Regions from separate parts of the Rhizobium sp. ERR 1071 genome, predicted to be linked through region 1. Evidence: predicted binding sites of a transcription regulator. Region 1 holds the regulator's gene; each other region holds the start of a gene.

Region 1 (7,665 bases):
CTCGGCCATGACGCCACGGGCGCTCATGCCGGTCGCCAGCATATGGCCGTGGTCGCGATAGCCGGTGATGACCTGATCGCCATCCTTCAGCGCCATCTGCATGCCGACGACGACAGCTTCCTGGCCGATGTAAAGGTGACAGAAGCCGCCGATGAAGCCCATGCCGTAAAGCTGGCCGGCCTTCTCTTCAAAGCGGCGGATCAGGAGCATCTCACGATAAGCCTTGAGCTCCGCATCACGATCGAAATCTGCGATCGGGCCGCCATTGGTTTCCTTGGCAGGCCTTGATGCTGTCTTACGGCTGGAAACGGTCGCGTTTTTTCGCGGCGCCATTCAACCCTCCCTGTGTGAGTAGCCTCGTTTTATGGTGAGGCGTAACATAGGGAAGATTGCCCGCCACAGCAATGCTATAATTGCATGGCTCATATTCTTCGCAAGTCATTGATATAACTTACAAAAACGCGATTAACCGAAATTCGGTTAATTATGGCTATTTGTTGAAGATGACGATCTCGTTCGCTTTGGAATAGGTCAACTGATAGCGTGCATACTGATCGAGCATATCCTTATCCAGAGAGCCGTCACTCAACAGCGCGACCTCCTTTTCAAGGTGTTCGCGCTTGGCGACGAGATCAGCCAATTCCTTGGCGCGGTCGAGGCGGCGCTGCTCGAAAACTTCGGTCGCCTTCAGGCCGTAATCACCATGAATGCAATGATAACCGAAGTAGCTCACGAAAGCGATGGTGATGGCGGGAAGGATGAGACGGCCGAACCTTCTCTTCTTATGATACTTTGTCCACATACTCGCTCGTCACGCTCTGGCTTTACGCGATCTCCCCAAAGCCAATGCGCTTCGAACAAGATCACATCAAATCAAATACCTAGAGCTAATTTAACCCGTAGAGATTAACCGTCCGTTGACTCTAACAGTCGGGACCAACAAAAAACCGCGCCCGAAGGCGCGGTTCAATCCAAGTAATAATTTTGCCGTGGATCCGGATGGATCCTACAGGTCAGATATCAGCCACGAAGGATGGAGCGGCCGGCATATTTTGCCTGTGGGCCGAGCGCTTCCTCGATGCGGATGAGCTGGTTGTACTTGGCAAGACGGTCGGAACGCGACAGCGAGCCGGTCTTGATCTGGCCGCAGTTGGTGGCAACGGCGAGATCGGCGATCGTGGAATCTTCCGTTTCGCCCGAGCGGTGCGACATGACGGCGGTGTAGTTGGCCTTGTGTGCGGTTTCGACGGCGTCGAGAGTTTCGGTCAGCGAGCCGATCTGGTTGACCTTGACGAGGATCGAGTTGGCAACGCCCATGCGGATACCGTCGCGCAGGCGAGCGGAGTTGGTGACGAACAGGTCGTCGCCGACGAGCTGGGTCTTCTTGCCGATCAGGTCAGTCAGGGTCTTCCAGCCTTCCCAGTCGTCTTCAGCCATGCCGTCTTCGATCGATACGATCGGGTACTTGGCTGCGAGTTCTGCGAGGTATTCAGCCATGGCGCCGGATTCCAGCGTGCGGCCTTCGCCTTCGAGAACGTACTTACCGTCCTTGAAGAATTCGGTCGAGGCGCAATCGAGGCCGAGAGCGATTTCGTCGCCCGGCTTATAGCCCGCCTTTTCGATTGATTTCATGATGAAGTCGAGAGCTGCCGGCGCGCTGGAAAGGCCGGGTGCGAAACCGCCTTCGTCACCGACGTTGGTGTTATGGCCCTGCGATGCCAGTTCCTTCTTCAGAACGTGGAAGACTTCCGAACCCATACGGACGGCTTCGCGGATCGAATCTGCACCGATCGGCAGGATCATGAATTCCTGGAAGTCGATCGGGTTATCGGCGTGAGCACCGCCGTTGATGATGTTCATCATCGGGACCGGCAGCAGACGGGCGTGAGCGCCGCCGACATAGCGGTAGAGCGGCAGGTTGGCGCTCTGGGCAGCAGCCTTGGCGACGGCCAGCGAGACGCCGAGGATAGCGTTTGCACCAAGGCGCGACTTGTTCGGCGTGCCGTCAAGCTCGATCATGATGTTGTCGAGCTGGATCTGGTTTTCGGCGTCCATGCCGCCGATGGCGTCGAAGATTTCCGAATTGACGGCTTCGACGGCCTTCTCGACACCCTTGCCATGGTAGCGCTTGCCGCCGTCGCGAAGCTCGACGGCTTCATGCGCGCCGGTCGATGCGCCCGACGGAACCGCCGCGCGGCCCAAGCTGCCATCTTCGAGGTAGACATCGACTTCGACAGTCGGATTGCCACGGCTGTCGAGTATCTCGCGGGCGATAATGTCGGTGATTGCGGTCATGATAGCTTCCTGCTCGCTGGTTTATAAATCGATTTAAATCGTCTTAATCGAAGGCGCGGAAATTACAATGGCGATCCGCGCCGCGATTTGGCACTCCTGCAGGCCCGTAACGTAAATTCATGTCAGCCTGTTGAATGCCGGCTACGTTTCAAGCCTTGGCAATGGCGTCGAAGGCCAGCAGCTTCTCCAGAAGCCGTGGCATATCCTTCAAATAGACCATGTTTGGGCCGTCGGACGGTGCATTGTCGGGATCCTCATGCGTCTCCACGAAGAGACCGGCAACGCCGACAGCGACGGCCGCGCGCGCCAGCGTCTCGACGAAGCGGCGGTCGCCGCCGGTCGAGCCGCCCTGCCCGCCAGGCTGCTGCACGGAATGGGTCGCATCGAAGATGACGGGCGCGCCCATCGCCGCCATGATCGGCAGCGAGCGCATATCCGAGACCAGCGTGTTGTAGCCGAAGGAGGCACCGCGCTCGCAGAGAAGAATATTCGGGTTGCCGCTGTCGTTCAGCTTGGCAAGCACGTTCTTCATGTCCCACGGCGCCAAGAACTGGCCTTTCTTGACGTTGACCACGCGGCCGGTCTTGGCGGCTGCAACCAAAAGATCGGTCTGGCGCGACAGAAAAGCAGGGATCTGCAGGATATCGACCGTCTTGGAAACGATGGCGCACTGCTCTTCCGTATGGATATCGGTCAGAACCGGAAAGCCATATTCCTTCTTCAGGTCTTCAAAGACTTCCAGCGCCTTTTCCAGGCCGATGCCACGCTTGCCTGACAGCGATGTGCGGTTCGCCTTGTCGAAGGAGGACTTGTAGACAAGGCCGATGCCCAGCTTGCCGCAGAGTTCCTTCAGGACGCCGGCAACCATGAACGCATGGTCGCGGCTTTCCATCTGGCAGGGGCCGGCAATCAGCGACAGCTTTGCAGTATTGGAAAAGAGGACCTTGGAGGCACCCTCGCCGACGGTGACTTCCGAATTCGTGCTCATATTATCTCCTCAAAGGCGAACAATGCGCCCTGACCGGGTGCCAACCTCGCCAATAGACGATTGTTCTTACGCGTATAGGTGACGCCGTTAGCAGTGAAATGCGACGATGTCACGGAAAGATCGCGCGTTTTGAAAAGGATTGCACGTGCTCTGAGCCCCGGATCATTCGTGCGAACAGGTAGATCATAGAATGCCTCCATTCCTTCCGGCGTCAAAATCTCCAGATCGGCATTGGCAGCCTTGATCGTCAGGCCAAAGGAATGCTCCATAATGCGCGGGCCACCGACAAGCTCCTCGAAGAAGCCGCGATAGGCCGCCGGCTTCGGCGCGCAAAGCGCTACCCGCGCGATACCAGTCACGCCGTTTTCGTGACGCTCGAGCACACTGCGGTCAGCCGGCAGCGGATTGATGCGCTGACAGCAGAAAGCGAGAAAATCCGGCGCGCGCAGATCGGCGGCGAAGGCAAGACGAAAACCGGCCGTGGTTTCCGTTCCATCCGGCATCTTCATCGGACGGGAGAAATCCAGCATTCGCCCCGCCGAAATCGCAGCCGCTTTGAAACGCTTATCATCCGCCACCGCATCATCCGTACCGAACACCACTGCCGAAAAGCCATTTTCGCCCACCCGGAAGCGATAGGCTTGATCGCGGGCAACAAAAACATTGCCATCCATGATGCTCTTCTCGCACTGCTCCGCAGACGCGACGCCCAGAGGTTCGAGATAGGTTTTATCGGCAAGGAAGACGCAGGCATTCTGCGTGCCAAAGGGATGGCGCGCATCTGGAGCCACTGTAAAACCGAGCTTGCCGAGGCGCTCGCGTGCCAAAGCGATATCGACGGTCGGCAGCACGAGATGATCCAGCGGATGCGGAGACGAAATCATGGCTTCTCCTGTTTGCTTGCCGAAGCAGATTTGCGCCCATCCCCCGCGCAATTCAAGATGGAAGCATGGAACACCCGGAGCACACGACATGGATCGAAGGCAATCTCGCAAACGTGATTGCTGATTCTCTGCCATGGCTGGCTCATGCAGCCGCGCGGCACGTTCATCCAAATGCTCGGCGCACGGGCTGAACGACAAAGTCGCGGAAGCGAGTAGAGCGGCATTTTTCTTATTTTTCCGTAAGTTAACGGAGACATAGCGCGCCGATGTTCCGAGCCGATCCATTCGCAAATGGCAATTATTTAACTGACCTCACAAGGCTTTACCGAAATTTAAGTACTTGCGGAACACATATGGAACATATAGTGTCCGTTCTGGATTTGTTTCGCAGCTTTTCTTGATTCTGGGGTTCCAAGACGATGTTGACGCGCAAGCAGCAGGAACTGCTTCTCTTCATTCACGAACGCATGAAGGAATCCGGTGTTCCACCATCCTTCGACGAGATGAAGGATGCATTGGATCTGGCATCGAAATCCGGTATTCATCGCCTGATCACGGCGCTGGAGGAGCGGGGCTTTATCCGCCGGCTGCCGAACCGGGCCAGAGCGCTCGAAGTCATCAAGCTTCCCGACGCCTATAATCCGAGCCTGCAGCAGCGCCGCGGCTTTTCTCCGAGCGTTATCGAAGGCAGCCTCGGAAAGCCGCAGCCCGTTGCCCCGCCCGCTCCGTCGAAGGTGGCAAATGACGATCACAATGGCTCGGCGTCGGTGCCCGTAATGGGCCGGATCGCTGCCGGTGTTCCGATTTCTGCCATCCAGAACAATACGCACGACATCACTGTTCCCGCCGACATGCTCGGCTCCGGCGAACATTATGCGCTTGAAGTTCGTGGGGATTCGATGATCGATGCCGGCATCTTCGACGGCGATACGGTCATCATCCGCAATTCGACGACGGCCAATCCCGGCGACATCGTCGTGGCGCTGGTCGATGACGAAGAGGCGACACTGAAGCGCTTCCGTCGCAAGGGTGCTTCCATCGCGCTTGAGGCTGCAAACCCGGCATACGAAACCCGCATCTTCGGACCGGATCGCGTGAAGGTCCAAGGCAAGCTCGTTGGCCTTATTCGCCGCTATCACTGACCGGTGAATTGTCGATGGCGGGTGACGTGGGCGCAATTGGCGCGTCGAATTTGCCGGTGCGCCAATCGTAGGTTCGATGCCTGGTCCAGGGACGCTGCGGGTTCTCGAATGCGGTTGAGAGGATGGGCTTGTCTCCGGTAAGCACCATTTCGATGGAGCCGGTTTTGCGCAATGTCGCACCGGTTATGAGCATCGCTCCGGAACGGCAATGGTCGAGCCGTAGCCGGATTGGCGTCACGATAATGTTCCCCGTGTCGCAAGCCGCAGGCAGGTAGGCCGCGTTTTCGATAGTGACCAATATCGCGCCGTTTTCAAGCATGGCCGCGCACCATGCTCCTTTCTGGCAGGCGAAACTGCCTTGCATGGTGCGGTCCAAGGCTTCTTCCATTGCGATACGGACCGCCTTCTGTTCTTCACTGTTCAATCGCTTATAACGATCTGCCTTGCCGATTTGTGGAAGTCGGCTGTCAGCCGGGAGCATGGTCGGAGGCTGATGGTCCGCCGCAACCAGTGCCTTTTGCCATTGTTCGAAAATGAAGGCCTGCGGTCTCTCGCGATTGGTCGCGAGTATATCGTCCTGGCGCAATGCGACCAGGACGCCATCTTCGGAGATCATCAGGTCGGGTTTCGGTACGCCAGATCCGAATGCCGCCAAGCCCATGGACAAGAGCGATAATAGCAGGCCCAGATGGCGAAGCCGGGTCCGCAATATGCTCATGATCAGGAAGCCGATAATGAATGTGGGCATCAGCCAGGCCGGCTGGCGACCGAAGGTAATGTCACCTCCCCAACCAGCTACGGTTCTTGCGATCATGATAACGAGTTCCAGTCCCTCTCCGGTGACTTTCCAGAAAGGCCCGTCGAGACCGAGCGGCATGAGCAGCATCGCCATCATCCCGAACGGCATAACGATGAAAGAAACGACGGGCATTGCCGCAAGGTTGGCGGCGAGCCCATATGTCGCCAACCGGTGAAAATGCTCGATCGAGAAGATAGCGGTCGATGCGCCACCGATGAACGAGGTCGACGTCACGCCTGCGAAGAAACGTGTGACGAACAATAGCGGACTTAGTACACGAAGGCGCGGCAGGATGTTTTCACGATGCCGCCGCCGTTTCCAGAGCGAATAGCCCGACACCAGCGCCAGCGTTGCGGCATAGGACATCTGGAAGCTCGGGCCGAGCACTTGCGACGGCGACAGTACAAGAATGACAATGGCAGAAAGTGCGACGTTGCGCAGACTGATCGATGGCCGATCGAAAAGCACGGCCACGAGCATGATCGCCATCATGATGAAGGCACGCTCGGCGGATACGCCGAAGCCGGAGATGAGATAATAGGCCGTTACAGTGAGAAGCGCGCCGAGGGCTGCGAACTTCTTGGTCGGCCAGGCCTGCGCGACACCGGGAAACAGGCTGAACAAGTAGCGTAGGCCGATGTAGAAAATGCCGGCCGACAACGCCATGTTCAGACCGGAAATTGCAATGATATGGGTCAGACCGGCAATTCTCAGCGCTTCGGTCGTATCCTTGGAGATTGCGCGTCTCTCATCGGTGACAAGCGCTGCGGCAAAGGCGCCGGTATCTCCCGGCAAGGTTTGCCTGATCCTGTCGCCTATGCTGTTGCGCAGGCCAGCGAGCCAGATATCGGCCGCATCCAATAAGGAGCCGGCCGCGTTATCACCGGATGGCGACAGTAATTCCGGTGTTCCGTAGGCAAAGCCGTTCGCACCGATACCGTTGAAATAAGAACTGAAGGCGAAATCATTGAGACCGGTCAATGCTGGTCCTGCCGGAGGAGTCAGGCGCGCCCTACCCCGGATCCGATCACCTAAATCGAACGGTTCCGCCTGCTTGCGCACGAAGATCGTAACCCGCTGCGGCGCGCGGCGAATGGAAGGTTTTTCCGTTGCCTCGACGCGGATGACATAGCGCCAGCGTCCATTGTCATAGGATTCCCGTCGTTCGATCTGACCGGTCACGGTCGTGGTCACGGCCGAATCGAGCATGACGGTAGAAACCCGCCAGCTCTCGCATTGCGCCAGCGCCATGCCCAGGCAAAGGAGCATGCCTGCCAAAAGAAGATGGCGAAACAGCCTGCCTGCCTCCTGCATGAGCGCGAAGCCGCTGGTGAAGACCAACAGGCCTACAAGAACAGCCTGTGGAGGCGGATCGCTGCCAGCCTTGAACCAGAAAATTGCACCAAGGCCCATATAGATCGGCGCAAGCAGGACCGCGCGACCATGGGCCGCCTCCTCTTCGATCAATCCGAAGGTGCCAAGCCGAATGCGGCTTGATACCCGCAATAGCCGGGATGTCAGCCGCGTCTGGTCCTGCGTCCGTTCCCGTCGCGGCAC
Region 2 (7,665 bases), on a different contig from region 1:
GTGTCAGGACCGAATGCGTAATATCTTCACCGCTCTTGGCGTCCTGGACGATGAATTCCTCGCCCTTCTTCACCATCTCCGCCAGGTCGTCCAGCGTCACATAGGTGCTGGTGCCGGTATTGTATAGGCGGCGATTGGCATATTTCTTGATTACGATCTGGCCCTCATTTTTTGCCATTATCAGTCTCCTGGCCCCGTCTGATTGTATGGAATATTCCTCCACTCCGGAGTGTAGACGCAAAAGAAGCTTGGTGACAATCGGTTTGTGCGATGCGGCAAGGCCTTTCCTTTGATTGGATTTTTTGAACGCGGTGACAGCTTCGTGAAATCTGCTCGATGAAAATTCTTGCTGTTTGACTCAGAAGCAAAGCTTTGACAGTTTCGCCTCATATACGTGTCCATTCTGTGAGGAGGCTTCCATGAGCAGTTCATCCATCGTCGTCGCCAGCGCTGCCCGCACCGCTGTCGGTTCGTTCAACGGTGCTTTCGCGACCGTTCCGGCGCATGAACTTGGCGCGGCCGCGATCAAGGGTGCGCTGGAGCGCGCCGGTGTCGATGCCAAGGAAGTCGACGAAGTGATCCTCGGCCAGGTACTTCAGGCTGGCGAAGGACAAAACCCTGCCCGCCAGGCCGCGATGAAAGCCGGCATTCCGCAGGAGGCGACCGCATGGGGCGTGAACCAGCTTTGCGGTTCCGGCCTGCGTGCCGTGGCGCTCGGCCTGCAGCAGATTGCAACGGGTGACGCGAAGATCATCGTCGCCGGCGGCCAGGAATCCATGTCGATGGCGCCGCATGCCGCGAACCTGCGCTCCGGCACCAAGATGGGCGACATGAAAATGATCGATACCATGATCAAGGATGGCCTGACGGACGCCTTCTACGGCTATCACATGGGCATTACGGCGGAAAATATCGCCCGCCAATGGCAGCTTTCCCGCGATGAGCAGGATCAGTTCGCCGTTGCCTCGCAGAACAAGGCCGAAGCTGCGCAGAAGGCCGGCCGCTTCAAGGACGAGATCGTCCCTTTCACGATCCAGACGCGCAAGGGCGACGTCACGGTCGATGCCGATGAGTATATCCGCCATGGCGCGACGATGGAGGCCATGGCGAAGCTGCGCCCGGCCTTCGACAAGGAGGGTTCCGTCACCGCTGGCAATGCTTCCGGTCTCAACGACGGCGCCGCAGCGGCCGTGCTGATGACCGAGGCGGAAGCCTCGCGCCGCGGTATCCAGCCGCTGGCCCGCATCGTCTCCTGGGCGACAGCCGGTGTCGACCCGCAGATTATGGGGACCGGGCCGATCCCGGCCTCCCGCAAGGCGTTGGAGAAGGCCGGTTGGTCGGTCAACGACCTTGATCTTGTCGAGGCCAACGAGGCGTTTGCCGCCCAGGCCTGCGCCGTCAACAAGGACCTCGGCTGGGATACGTCGATTGTCAACGTCAATGGCGGCGCGATCGCCATCGGCCACCCGATCGGCGCCTCGGGCGCACGCGTCCTCAATACGCTGCTGTTCGAAATGAAGCGCCGCGGCGCCCGCAAGGGGCTTGCCACGCTGTGCATCGGCGGCGGCATGGGCGTCGCCATGTGCTTCGAAGCGCTTTAAAATCAAAAAAGTAGAGCAAGATGTCGTCCGAAAACCGCGGGACATTTTCGGCATCACGCTCTGAGGCGTCTTGAAGGGTATTTCCAGAAGAAGTGGTGAAAGCGGAGCGGGCTACCCGAGCTTCGGGCGTCCCGCCTCCGCAACAAAAAGGGGAGTGGCACATGAGCAGAGTGGCATTGGTAACCGGCGGTACGCGCGGCATCGGAGCCGCCATTTCGATGGCGCTGCACAATGCGGGTTACAAGGTGGCGGCAACCTATGCCGGCAATGACGAGAAGGCCCGGGCTTTCCACGATGTGACGGGTATCTCGGTCCACAAATGGGATGTCACCGACTATGAGGCGTGCGGCAAGGGAATTGCCAAGGTCGAGCACGATCTCGGCCATGTCGACATCCTGGTCAACAATGCCGGCATCACCCGTGACGCCATGTTCCATAAGATGACGCCGCAGCAGTGGCATGAGGTCATCAACACCAATCTCACCGGCCTCTTCAACATGACGCATCAGGTCTGGCAGGGCATGCGCGACCGCAGCTTCGGCCGCGTCATCAATATCTCTTCGATCAACGGCCAGAAGGGGCAGATGGGCCAGGCGAACTATTCCGCCGCCAAGGCAGGGGATCTCGGCTTCACCAAGGCGCTTGCCCAAGAAGGGGCCGCCAAGAACATCACCGTGAACGCGATTTGCCCTGGCTATATCGGTACTGAGATGGTGCTGGCGGTGCCGGAGAAAGTGCTGAACGAGCGCATCATCCCGCAGATCCCCGTTGGGCGCCTCGGCGAGCCTGAGGAAATCGCCCGTATCGCGGTTTTCCTCGCCAGCGACGATGCCGGTTTCATCACGGGATCGACCATATCTGCCAATGGCGGCCAGCTCTTCGTATAAGCAATTCCAGAAGAAGCGCAGGGCAGCTTTTCTCATCCGAAGTTGCGTAAAGGTAATGAGATGGAGCGGTTCGGAACTCTTGCGAGAGGCTGAGCCGCTTCAGACCGTTATGGAGCGGGATGCCGAAAAGTGTCAGGGGATTACAGCGGATTCAGATTTAGGCCGACTCATCCGGCTCTAGGGGTGGACTAAGAGTTCCCATTCCCGGCGTGCAATCATCCCCGGTTTGAATTTGCTTGCTGTCGCTGCCGTGGCTTGAATTCCAGAACGACGGCTTCAAGTGCGCCCTGCTGCTTTTCCTTTCCGCGTGCTCTTGCCGCGCTGGCGAGGGCGTAGAAAGTCGTGCCGATGAGCACGAGTGCTGCAATGCTTGCGATGATTGCGGCCATGATGCCGTTCCTTTCTCAAAACACTGCCACCTTCCCCCGGGCGATGCCGCGGGAAGACGATTTTCCTGAGGGAACGGTTGTTCCGTGAGTTTGTTCCAGAACGCGTCCTGACCGGCCGTAAAGGACGATCGGTCAGGCGATGCTGGCTTTAGCGGCAGCGAGCTTCGTAACGGTGACCATACCGATCGCGGTAGATGCAATATCCGCGACGATCTTCCGAGCGTCCGATGAGGTTGCCGACCACACCGCCAGCGACTGCGCCGACAGCGGCGCCACCCCAGCTATGCGTGGCTACGCCGCCAATCAGCGCGCCGGTACCGGCTCCGATGGCCGTGCCTTTTTCCGTAGACGTGCACGATGCCAATGCGCCGAGGACGGCGATCGCGAGGATGATCTTCTTCATGGTGTAGCTCCCTGGTGTTGCGAGGTTTGAACAACAAACCGCGGATCAAATCCGTCCCATCAATAACAGAATAAGGACAATGACGAGAACAAGCCCGAGACCACCCGATGGGCCATACCCCCACGCCCGGCTGTAACCCCAGCTGGGTAGTGCGCCGATCAGCAGCAGAATCAGTATCACAAGCAATACCGTACCAAGCATGATGTGTCTCCTCCATGTCGATCGCTTGAATGTCCCGCCAATATCGCTTCCGATCCGACGTTATCCTTCCAGCGCTTCAGCTCAAATCCGTATCCAGGAACAGGCTGAGTTCCGCAATTCTGTGCAGATAAACTTGCGTGCTCGATAATTGTTCCGGCTAAGAAATAAAAATGCGAGTAGGCGGGAGCCTGGGCCTTAGGGAAACGTTAGTGCGGCAACGTCATATCGCCGTCGCCGGAGCGATGGGAGATCCGTTTGTATGGTTAAAATATGATTAAAATACAATGGCTTGTGGTGAACGAAACGGGAAAGGACCGATGTCTGTGATTCGTCGGCGATTCGTTCTCTATTTGGACTTGGGCTAACCGCGAGCCTCCTCCAGGTACGCCATCAAGGTGCCGGAAGGGCGAAGTGGAGCCCAGGTGAACCGCATAGATGGTGCTTTCGCCGGCCGATTGGTTAATTTGCTGCAGGTTTGTGGGAGGTTCGTCTATTCATGGCAGTGCTATTTCGCGATGCTGTTCCGACGAAATACAATATGTAGCCGTGAACGAATACGATACCTGCCTCTATCCGCGATTCGTCACCGATTCGTTCCGGCTTTGATCGATGTGTTAATGGCTGCAGCTATTGCGTGTATTTGCTGATTCGTTATAGCTGCGCTCGTTAAAAGGTTAATCACAATCGCAGATTCGGCCGGAATTCGGGTCTCAACCATTCAGAGTCCGGTATGTCCGCGGCCGGGAAACACTAAATATTGTGGAGAACAGAAACGGAACCGCCTGGAATCTGCGATTCGTCTCCGATTCGTTCCGGCTTTGGCCCGGATGTTAACGCGATCCTTTGATTCACGCGAAACTTCATTATTTACAGACCATTAACCATAATGCGATCGGAAATTTCGCTGGCTGGGCATTCTCCGCTTGACTCCTTTTGCGCTGGAAAAGTTGCGTAAACAAGATTCAGCATTTGGTGTGAATCTTTTCATTGAAATCCATATGTAGTCGTGAACAAATAAGGAACGCAGTGGAGTCAGCGATTCGTCTCCGATTCGTTCTCAAGCTGTTCCGGAATCGCCGGGACTCGCATGGGATGCAGCCGAAATGTAGCTTATGGTTGAGGCGATCAAATATGAAATCGGTTGTTGTCGTATCTGTTTTTTCATTCGGGTCTTGCCTTTGTCACATATGGTCGTCATCTGTTCGTTTCCTCCAGGAGGAACATGCTGATCGGAAGACGGTAGTTTCTCGCCCATGCACGGACCTATGACTCAGACTTCGCAGCCCATGATCCTGAGCGGACGCGGCGTAACCGCGGTGCTCGGACCAACCAATACCGGCAAAACCCATTATGCTATCGAGCGCATGGTGGCACACGGCAGCGGCGTGATCGGCCTGCCGCTGCGGCTGCTTGCCCGCGAGGTCTATACGCGCGTCGTCGAAAAGGTCGGGGCACACAATGTCGCGCTCGTGACCGGCGAGGAAAAAATATCGCCACCCAATGCGCGCTATTCGGTCTGCACCGTCGAGGCCATGCCGCGCGAGACGCGCGCTTCCTTCGTCGCCATTGACGAGGTGCAGCTTGCCGGTGACCTAGAGCGCGGGCATATCTTCACCGACCGTATCCTGCATCTGCGCGGCCGCGATGAAACCCTGCTGCTTGGTGCCGGCACCATGCGGCCGATTCTCGAACAGCTTCTGCCAGGAATTACGGTTCTCGAACGGCCCAGGCTGTCGCATCTCTTCTACGCCGGGCAGAAGAAGATCACGCGCCTGCCGCAGCGCACGGCGATCGTCGCCTTTTCCGCCGACGAGGTCTATGCGATCGCCGAGCTTATCCGCCGCCAGCGCGGTGGCGCGGCCGTCGTTCTCGGGGCGCTCAGTCCACGTACCCGCAATGCGCAGGTGGCCCTCTATCAGGAAGGTGATGTCGAATATCTGGTTGCGACAGATGCGATCGGCATGGGGCTCAACCTCGATGTCGATCATGTCGCCTTCGCCCAGGACCGCAAGTTCGACGGCTATCAGTTCCGCAACCTCAATCCGGCCGAGCTTGGCCAGATCGCAGGTCGTGCCGGCCGTCACCTTAAGGATGGCACTTTCGGGGTGACGGGGCAGGTGGACCCGTTCGATGACGAGCTGGTGCGCCGGATCGAGGGACACGAATTCGATATGGTCAAGGTGCTGCAATGGCGCAGCAAGGATCTGGATTTCGCTTCGATCGCGGCGTTGCGTGCAAGTTTGGAAGACGCGCCTCGCGTGCAGGGCTTGACGCGGGCGCTGCCTGCGGTAGACCAGCAGGCGTTGGAATATCTGTCACGCGATCTGGAGATAGTCGATCTTGCCAGCAACCCGGCTCGGGTTGAGAAATTGTGGGAGGCCTGTGCGCTTCCCGACTATCGGCGCATCACGCCTGCCCAGCACGCCGATCTCATTGCCGCCCTCTTTTCCGATCTCGTGCGCTATGGCACGGTGAAAGAGGATTTTCTGGCCGAACAGGTGCATCGCGCCGATCGGACGGACGGCGAGATCGACACGCTTTCGGCGCGAATCGCGCAGATAAGGACTTGGACCTATGTGTCGAACCGGCCTGGCTGGCTTGCCGATCCGACACACTGGCAAGAAAAGACGCGGGAAATCGAAGATCGATTGTCCGACGCGTTACATGAGAGGTTGACGAAACGCTTTGTTGATCGCAGGACATCTGTGCTCATGAAGCGCCTGAGAGAGAATGCGATGCTGGAAGCTGAAATCAGTGTGAATGGAGATGTCTTCGTTGAGGGACATCATGTGGGACAGTTGACCGGATTCCGGTTCACGCCTATCGCAGGGACCGAAGGGCCTGATGCCAAGGCTGTCCAGACGGCCTCGCAAAAGGCGCTGGCGCTGGAATTCGAGGCACGTGCCGCACGTCTGCATGCGGCCGGTAACGGCGATCTCGCGATCAGTGCCGATGGCCTCGTGCGCTGGCTCGGCGATCCCGTCGCGCGCCTGTCAGGCAGCGATCATGTCATGCGTCCGCGCGTCATCCTGCTCGCCGACGAGCAGCTGACCGGCAATGCGCGCGATCATGTCGCCGCTCGTATTGAACGCTTCGTGAATCACCACATCAGCACCGTCCTGAAGCCGCTGGACGATCTCCAGCGCGCCGAAGATCTGCAGGGCCTTGCCAAGGGACTGGCCTTCCAGCTGGTGGAGAATCTCGGCGTTCTGTTCCGCCGGGATGTCACTGAGGAAGTGAAGTCGCTGGATCAGGACGGGCGTGCCTCGATGCGCCGCTACGGCGTTCGCTTCGGCGCCTACCATATTTTCGTGCCCGCCCTTCTGAAACCCGCTCCGGCCGAGCTCATTACGCTGCTCTGGGCACTGAAGAATGACGGCCTGGACAAGCCCGGCTATGGCGATCTGATTCCGGTTCTAGCTGCCGGCCGTACCTCGGTCGTTACCGATCCTGGATATGAGCGCACATTCTACAAGCTTGCAGGCTTCCGGTTCCTCGGCAAGCGCGCGGTGCGTATCGACATTCTGGAGCGCTTGGCGGACCTCATTCGTCCGCTGCTGCAGTGGAAGCCTGGCCAGGCTTCGCGCCCCGACGGCGCCTATGACGGCCGTCGCTTCACGACGACGACCGCGATGCTCTCCATTCTCGGCGCGACGCTTGAGGACATGGAGGAAATTCTCAAGGGTCTCGGTTATCGCGCCGATGCGGTCAGGGCGGAGGAGGCCGCGGCCTTCCTCGCCCAGCAGGATGCGGCTGCGGCACCAGCGGCGCCGGCCGCAGATGCCGTTACTGAAAAAGCCGACCATGACGATGCCGATGCTTCGAGCGACGAGCCGGCTAAGGAAACGGAAGCTGTCACCCAGGAAGCAGCTCCGGCTGCGGATGTCTCGGCTGAACCGGTTGCCGTAGCGACTGAGTCTACCGAGGTTACCGAAGCTGGTGCAGTTGCCGCGGAAGCAGCCGAGCCCAAGCCGGTTCTGCTTTGGCGTCTGGGTGGTCGCAATGACCATCAGCAGCGCCAGGGTGGTCGCGGCCATGGCGATCGCCGCGGCCCGCAGGGCGAGGGGCGTGGTCACCAGGGCAATCGCCGTGGCGGCGAGCAAGCCGCCGGTGAAGGAAGTCGCGAAGGCGGTCGTGATCGTCGCGACGGACGCGACAATCGTGAAGCTCGTGGCGGCGATAAG
Region 3 (7,665 bases), on a different contig from region 1:
CGAAGGCACCGATGTCATCGGTCCGAAGGTTTCGGGCGAGCTTGCCTGGGCCGGCATCCTGTCGGTCGTGATCGCCAGCCTGGCGATGCTGTTCTACATCTGGTATCGCTTCGAATGGCCGTTCGCGGTCGGCGCCATCGTGACGCTGGTGCTCGACGTCACCAAGGCGATCGGCTTCTTCGCGATCACCGGCCTCGATTTCAACCTGACGGCCATCGCCGCGATCCTGACGCTTGTGGGATATTCGGTGAACGACAAGGTCGTGGTCTATGACCGCATGCGTGAAAACATGCGGCTCTACAAGTCGATGCCGCTGCGCGACATCATCGACAAATCGATCAACGAGACCCTGGCGCGAAGCCTCTATACCAACGCCACTGCCTTCCTGGCGCTGGTGCCGATGGCAATCTGGGGCGGCAGCGCCGTCTCCAGCTTCGCGATCCCGATGGTGTTCGGCATCCTCGTTGCCGGCGCCTCGTCGGTCTTCATCGCCGCACCGATCCTGCTGTTCCTCGGCGACTGGCGCCGCCGTCATGCCAAGCCGGTTGCCAATGATACGGCATCGACAGACGGCAAATCCGGTAAGGACAACAAGCAGATTCCTGCGGCATAATAAATGAAAAGAGGACATGCCCGGCTTCGGGGCATGTCCTTCGCCGCCCTACGAAATCGGCGGCATATGCAAAGGCAAGCCCGGACGCGGCGCCGTAATCTTTTCCACGACACCGTTTTCCTGTTCGCTGACGAGCAGATGTTTGCCGTCGACGGTAAAAGCAATATTAGCTGGGCGCGCGCCGTCCGTGCGGATATGACCGGCCATTTTTCCCTCGGCGTCCACCATGGAAATTTCACCCAGGCCGTACATGGCGCAGTAAAGCATGCCGCTGCGATCAAAGGCGAGGCCGGCCGGCCCGCGCAGCGCGTTCACGGCGGGCGATGTCATCGACTGGACAAACATTTCCTGCCTGCCGCCAACGACCTGCCGATAGATTTTTCCAGTCAGTGTTTCACTATAATAGAGCAATCCATCGGCATCGAAGGCAATGCCGCTCGCAAAGAGCAGACCGGCTGCGAGGACACGGATGACCCGTCCCTCAGCCGGATCGATCTGATAGACGCAGCCATTGTAAGCCGCCTTGAAGAAATCGGGATGGATGTGGCCGCCTTCGAGAAGATTGGCAAGACGGATGCCAGAATCAGTCATGTAAAGCAGGCCGTCGGGTCCGAAAGCGAGTGCATTCGGATGCAGAAACGGACCATCCGCGCTACCCTCGATGACTTGCAGGACGCGGCCTTGCGCCGATAATCTGACAAGAGAATTCTCCGGGCCGTTGGCTACCCAGAAACATCCGTCGCCATCGACCGCAATCCCCATCGGCCGGCCGCCGACCCGGCAAAGTTCCTGCGGTACGCCGCTTGCGTCGAAAAGTTTCAGACAGCGGCGACTGGCATCCATTTCCACGACCGTCAGGCGGCCGTCCGGCAAAGCCACGAGGCCGCTAGGCAGACGCAGCCCGGTGGCAATCGTTTCGTTCATGTTTTGAAACCTTCATTCTACGCATTACGAAGCCCCAAAAACTCAAAATGCTGCGCCGGAATGATACATAAGCACGAAGAAGATCCTTTTCGAGCCGGACGAGTGCAAATCCGGATAAGATTCTTGCGCCGGAGGTCATCCGCGTGCAGGCCCTGTTCATCTTGACAGGCTTTGGCGATTCGGAACATCCATAGAACGTCCCTATATTTTCGCGCTTGCGATTCGCCGCATGCCGCGCTCCGCCTGCTGCCGGAGGTATTCAGGAGAGTTGATGACCGCCGCCTATCTGGAAAAGCTGAACCCGGAGCAACGGCTGGCGGTGGAACATGGCACGACGGCAGGCGACGGTCATATTGCCGGGCCGCTGCTCGTCATCGCCGGGGCCGGCTCCGGCAAGACGAATACGCTTGCCCATCGCGTCGCGCATCTAATCGTTAGAGGTGCGGACCCGCGCCGCATCCTGCTGATGACCTTTTCGCGCCGCGCTGCCGCCGAGATGGGCCGTCGCGTCGAGCGGATCTGCCGCGAGGTGCTGGGGGCCAATGCCGGTATCACCGCCGACGCGCTTGCCTGGAGCGGCACATTCCACGGTATCGGCGCGCGTCTGTTACGGGATTATGCCGAGCAGATCGGCATCGACCCGGCCTTCACGATCCACGACCGGGAAGACAGCGCCGATCTCATGAACCTCGCGCGCCACGACCTCGGCTTTTCGAAGACGGAGAACCGCTTCCCGACCAAGGCGACGTGCCTTGCGATCTATTCGCGCTCCGTCAATGCGGAAGCGCCGCTCGACGGCGTGCTGCGGGATTACTTCCCGTGGTGCGCCATGTGGGAGCAGCAGCTGCGTGATCTCTTCGCCTCTTATGTCGAGGCGAAACAGGCGCAGAACGTGCTCGATTACGACGACTTGCTGCTCTATTGGGCGCATATGCTGCAGGAGCCGCTGATCGCCGAGGATATCGGCAGCCGCTTCGACCATGTGCTTGTCGACGAATATCAGGACACCAACCGGCTGCAGTCCTCCATTCTGCTGGCTCTCAAGCCCGATGGCCGCGGACTGACCGTCGTCGGTGACGATGCGCAGTCGATCTATTCCTTCCGCGCCGCGACCGTGCGCAACATTCTCGACTTCCCGAAAGCCTTCACACCCTCGGCCGATATCGTGACGCTCGACCGCAACTACCGTTCGACGCAGCCGATCCTTGCTGCCGCCAACGCTGTAATCGATCTCGCCTCGGAGCGCTTCACCAAGAACCTGCGCACCGAACGGCAAAGCACGGAACGGCCGCGGCTGGTGACGGTGCGCGACGAGGCCGATCAGGCGCGCTACATCGCCGATCAGATACTGGAAAATCGTGAGGGCGGCGTAAGGCTGAAGCAACAGGCAGTGCTATTCCGCACCTCCAGCCATAGCGGCCCGCTGGAAGTGGAACTCACCCGGCGCAACATTCCCTTCGTCAAGTTCGGTGGGCTGAAGTTCCTCGATAGCGCTCATGTCAAGGATATGCTGGCGGCGCTTCGCTTCGCCCAGAACCCGCGCGATCGCGTCGCCGGCTTCCGCCTGATGCAGCTCTTGCCCGGCGTCGGCCCCTCCACGGCGCAGCGCGTGCTCGACCAGATCGGCGAAGAGGCAAGCCCGATTACCGCACTCACCGAACTGCCGCCACCGCCGCGCACGGGAGACGACTGGGCCGCTTTCGTCGAGACGATGCGCAAGGTCAAAAGCGGCAAGGCCGGCTGGCCGGCGGAAATCGGCCTCGTTCGCCAATGGTACGAGCCACATCTGGAACGCGCGCATGAGGATGCCGCGACCCGCCAGGCGGATCTCGTCCAGCTCGAACAGATCGCCGCGGGCTACGGCTCGCGCGAGCGCTTCCTCACGGAATTGACGCTTGATCCGCCTGACGCCACCAGCGATCAGGCCGGCGTGCCGCTGCTGGACGAGGACTACCTGATCCTGTCGACTATCCATTCCGCCAAGGGCCAGGAATGGACGAAGGTCTTCATCCTCAACGCCGTCGACGGCTGCATCCCCGCCGATCTCGCGGTCGGATCATCGGCCGAGATCGAGGAGGAACGGCGGCTGCTCTACGTCGCTATGACCAGGGCGAAGGACAATCTCGACCTCGTCATTCCGCAGCGCTTCTTCGTGCACGGCCAGCATGCGCAGGGCGACAAGCATGTCTTTGCCTCGCGCACCCGTTTCATTCCCGCGACCTTGCTGCAGTTCTTCGAGATTTGCGGCTGGCCGCAGGCACGGCCTGAAAGTGCCGCCGCGATCCGGGCGCGGGAGGTACGCGTCGATGTGGGCGCGCGGATGCGGGGCATGTGGCGGTGAATTGGGGTTATTGAGGCCGGGCGGGTCAGGCATGTTCTTCGATGCCGCCTCCGCAAGTTCCTTCTCCCCTCGGGGAGAAGGTGGCCCGAAGGGTCGGATGAGGGGGTGACGGATTTGAATACGCGGGCTTTCGTGCTCTTGGCGGCCCCCTCATCCGCCTGTCGGCACCTTCTCCCCGAGGGGAGAAGGGGTGCGTAGCAACGACCTCATTTCATATGCGATTCCCCTGCCGCGGGCGGGGGGAGGGTCGGGTGAGGGGCAGCCCTGCACCCGGCTAACTATCCAGCCATCCTCACTTGGCCTCGCGAAACATCTCGATGATTGCCGAAAAATCGCGGCCGCCATTGCCGAGCTTTTCGAAGAGCGCGTAGAGCTGCGCCGCCTCTGCGCCCAGCGGTGTTGACGCGCCGCTGGAGAGTGCCGCTTCCTGAGATAGCCGTAGATCCTTGAGCATCAACGCCGCCGCAAAGCCGGGCTTGTAATCATTGTTGGCCGGAGATGTCGGCACGGGACCGGGCACCGGGCAATAAGTATTGATCGACCAGCATTGGCCGGAGGAAGTCGAGGCGACATCGAAGAGAGCCTGATGCGAGAGGCCGAGCTTTTCGCCAAGCACGAAGGCCTCGCAGACGCCGATCATCGAGATACCGAGAATCATGTTGTTGCAGATCTTCGCCGCCTGGCCGGCGCCGGCATCGCCGCAATGGACGATCTTCTTGCCCATCACCTCGAGCAACGGCTTGGCGGCAGTAAAGCTCTCCGTCGAGCCGCCCGCCATGAAAGTCAGCGTTCCCGCTGCGGCGCCGCCTGTGCCGCCGGAAACGGGCGCATCGAGCGAGAGGCAACCAGCATCACCGGCCATCGCATGCGCCTTGCGGGCGCTATCGACATCGATGGTGGAGCTGTCGATCAACAGGGTCCCCTTGGGCACGGAGCGCAGCACGTCGGTCCAGACGGTGAGGACATGCTGGCCCTTCGGCAGCATGGTCACGACCACCTCTGCATCCGCCAGGGCTTCGGTGAGCACGCTGGCAGGCTTTACCCCCGATGCTTCGGCTGCCTTCAGCACATCATGCGAAAGGTCGAATCCTGTGACGGCGTGGCTGGCCTTGACGAGATTGGCGGCCATCGGGCCCCCCATATTGCCGAGGCCGATGAAGGCGATCCGTGTCATGATGTTTTCCTCCCATGATCGGTTATTTTGCGAAAAGCGGTGGCTGCGCCGGTATGAAGAAGCGGTCGATGGCAGCCGCCGTCACTTCGGCAAGGCTCGCCGGCGACCATTTCGGATTGCGGTCCTTGTCGATGACGGCAGCACGCACGCCTTCGTAGAAATCGTGATTATACAATATGCCCTTGCAGGCGCCGAGTTCACGATTGAGGCATTCGGCAAGATCGGCGCTCCTTCGCCCTGCCCTGAGAAGCCGCAAGGTCAGCTTCAGGCTGGTCGGCGAGCGGCTGGCAATCACGCTTGCGGCTTCAGCGGCAAACTCTCCGGGCTCACCGGCCAAGGCCTTCAGAATCTCCTCCACCGTGTTTGCCGAAAACGCCCGGTCGATCACATCCCGATTTGCGGCAAGCCGGCTTTCGCCGGCGTCTACCGCCATCGTCCGGATCAGCGCATGCACGTCTGGTGCCGTGGCCGAGGTAGACAATGCCGCAATCGCATCGACCAGAGCCGGCAGTTGCGACGATACCACACAGTGATCGGCAAAGCCGGCATGGATGACATCGGCGGCGCCGATGGTCAGGCCTGTTAGGCCCATCCAGGTGCCGGCTTCCCCCGGTGCCTGCGGCAGCAGCCAGGTGGCGCCGACATCCGGGAAATAGCCGATGCCGGTTTCGGGCATGGCGAGGCGCGTACGCTCGGTGACGACCCGATGGCTGCCATGCGCCGAAAGTCCGACGCCGCCGCCCATGGTGATGCCATCCATCAGCACCACATAAGGTTTGGGATAGCGCGAGATGGCGTGGTTGAGCAGGAATTCCTCGCGCCAGAAGGTTTCCGCTTCATCGGAGCCGTCCTTGCCGCTCTGATGCAGCAGGCGGATATCGCCGCCGGCGCAGAAGCCGCGCTCCCCCTCGCCCAAAACGATGACGCTCGCAATGGCCGGATCGGCGGCGAAATCCTCCAGTGCCGGAGCGATGACCCGCACCATCGGCAATGTCAAGCTATTCAACGCCTTCGGCCGGTTGAGCCTGATAATCCCGGCCGACCCGCGCCGCTCGATGATGACTTCGTCCGTGCTATCCATGCAAATCTCCTGTCCTGCTGCCACCGATCCTCAGGGATTCATCTATTGTCGGCAAGGATCATTTCGGCTGCCTTTTCGGCGATCATGATGGTTGGCGAATTGGTGTTACCAGACGTGATCGACGGCATGACAGACGCATCGGCGATGCGCAGCCTTGCCAATGCCCTGAGCCGCAGGCGCGGATCAACGACGCTTTGCGCGTCACCGCCCATGCGGCATGTGCCGACCGGATGGAAAATCGTCGTGCCGATATCGCCGGCGGCGCGTTCCAGATCGGCGTCCGTCTCGTAGGTCGGCCCGGGCTTGAACTCCTCCGGTCTGAACCGGGCAAAGGAAGGCTGCGCCACAATCCGCCGCGTCAGGCGAATGGAGCGTACGGCGATCTCCCGATCTCGCGCAGCAGAAAGATAATTCGGGCTGATGGCCGGCTGCAGGGCGAAATCGGGGCTGCGCACATGCACCGAGCCGCGGCTTTCGGGTCGCAGATTGCAGACGCTGGCGGTGATGGCTGGAAAAGGGTGGACAGGATCGCCGAACTTGTCGAGCGAGACCGGCTGCACATGGTATTGCAGATCCGGCGTTTCCTTGTCCGGCCCCGAGCGGGTGAAGATACCGAGCTGGCTTGGCGCCATTGCCATAGGGCCTGAACGGCGAACCAGATATTCGAGGCCGATCGCAGCCTTGCCGATCAGCTTGGTCGCCTTCTCGTTCAACGTAGGGACGCCGGTCACCTTATAGGCAAGGCGCAGCTGCAGATGATCCTGCAGGTTCTCGCCGACGGACCGGACCTCGCGGACGACGTCGATACCGGCTTTGCTCAGCACCTCGCCGTTGCCGATGCCTGACAGCTCCAGAATATGCGGCGATCCGATGGAACCGGCCGATAGCACCGTCTCCTTGTTCGCATAGGCGCGCTTTGCCACGCCATCATGCTGGAACTCGACGCCGGTCACGGCATCGTCCTCGACGATCAGGCGACGGACCTGCGCCTTGGTATAGACGGTGAGATTGCCGCGCTTCATCGCCGGACGCAGGAAGGCTTTCGTGGTGTTCCAGCGGATGCCGGCGCGCTGGTTGACGTCGAAATAGCCGGAACCTTCGTTGTTGCCGCGATTGAAATCCGCCGTCTCGGGGATACCGGCCTCCTTGGCCGCGGCCTGGAAAGCGTCGAGCACGGCCCAGCGCACGCGGGCCTTCTCGACCCGCCATTCGCCGCCGGCGCCATGCATCTCATCCTTGCCGCGATAATGATCCTCGGACTTGATGAAATAGGGCAATACGTCGTCCCAACCCCAGCCGGCGCAGCCGAGTTGGCGCCAGAGATCGTAGTCGCGCGACTGGCCGCGCATGTAGATCATGCCGTTGATGGAGGAGCAGCCGCCGAGCACCTTGCCACGCGGATAGTTCAGCGATCGACCGTTGAGACCTGCTTCGGGGGACGTGGTGAAACACCAGTCGGTGCGGGGATTGTTGATGCAATAGAGATAGCCGACCGGGATGTGGATCCAGTGGTAATTATCTTTGCCGCCGGC

Evidence for each region. Region 1 encodes LexA, which represses DNA repair genes until DNA is damaged. Its sites were predicted from a motif close to TGTTCNNNNTGTGTTCNG; they were not measured.
Region 2: the regulator LexA is predicted to act here: its motif matches at 4,488-4,505, upstream of FBZ99_RS24525 (helicase-related protein).
Region 3: the regulator LexA is predicted to act here: its motif matches at 1,718-1,735, upstream of FBZ99_RS12415 (ATP-dependent helicase).

What each region holds. Positions count from the first base shown of each region.
Region 1 is NZ_VITM01000001.1:439,436-447,100, forward strand. It holds gene pdhA (pyruvate dehydrogenase (acetyl-transferring) E1 component subunit alpha) at 1-333, opposite strand, end outside; gene FBZ99_RS02210 (FtsB family cell division protein) at 491-802, opposite strand; gene eno (phosphopyruvate hydratase) at 1,021-2,295, opposite strand; gene kdsA (3-deoxy-8-phosphooctulonate synthase) at 2,444-3,283, opposite strand; gene FBZ99_RS02225 (VOC family protein) at 3,280-4,167, opposite strand; gene lexA (transcriptional repressor LexA) at 4,587-5,309, shown strand; gene FBZ99_RS02235 (ComEC/Rec2 family competence protein) at 5,290-7,665, opposite strand, start outside.
Region 2 is NZ_VITM01000008.1:170,650-178,314, forward strand. It holds gene phaR (polyhydroxyalkanoate synthesis repressor PhaR) at 1-178, opposite strand, end outside; gene FBZ99_RS24505 (acetyl-CoA C-acetyltransferase) at 420-1,601, shown strand; gene FBZ99_RS24510 (beta-ketoacyl-ACP reductase) at 1,763-2,488, shown strand; gene FBZ99_RS33260 (hypothetical protein) at 2,704-2,877, opposite strand; gene FBZ99_RS24515 (YMGG-like glycine zipper-containing protein) at 3,026-3,280, opposite strand; gene FBZ99_RS24520 (DUF3309 family protein) at 3,326-3,481, opposite strand; gene FBZ99_RS24525 (helicase-related protein) at 4,747-7,665, shown strand, end outside.
Region 3 is NZ_VITM01000003.1:475,720-483,384, forward strand. It holds gene secD (protein translocase subunit SecD) at 1-613, shown strand, start outside; gene FBZ99_RS12410 (SMP-30/gluconolactonase/LRE family protein) at 662-1,537, opposite strand; gene FBZ99_RS12415 (ATP-dependent helicase) at 1,809-3,878, shown strand; gene mmsB (3-hydroxyisobutyrate dehydrogenase) at 4,171-5,052, opposite strand; gene FBZ99_RS12425 (enoyl-CoA hydratase/isomerase family protein) at 5,075-6,133, opposite strand; gene FBZ99_RS12430 (GMC family oxidoreductase) at 6,172-7,665, opposite strand, start outside.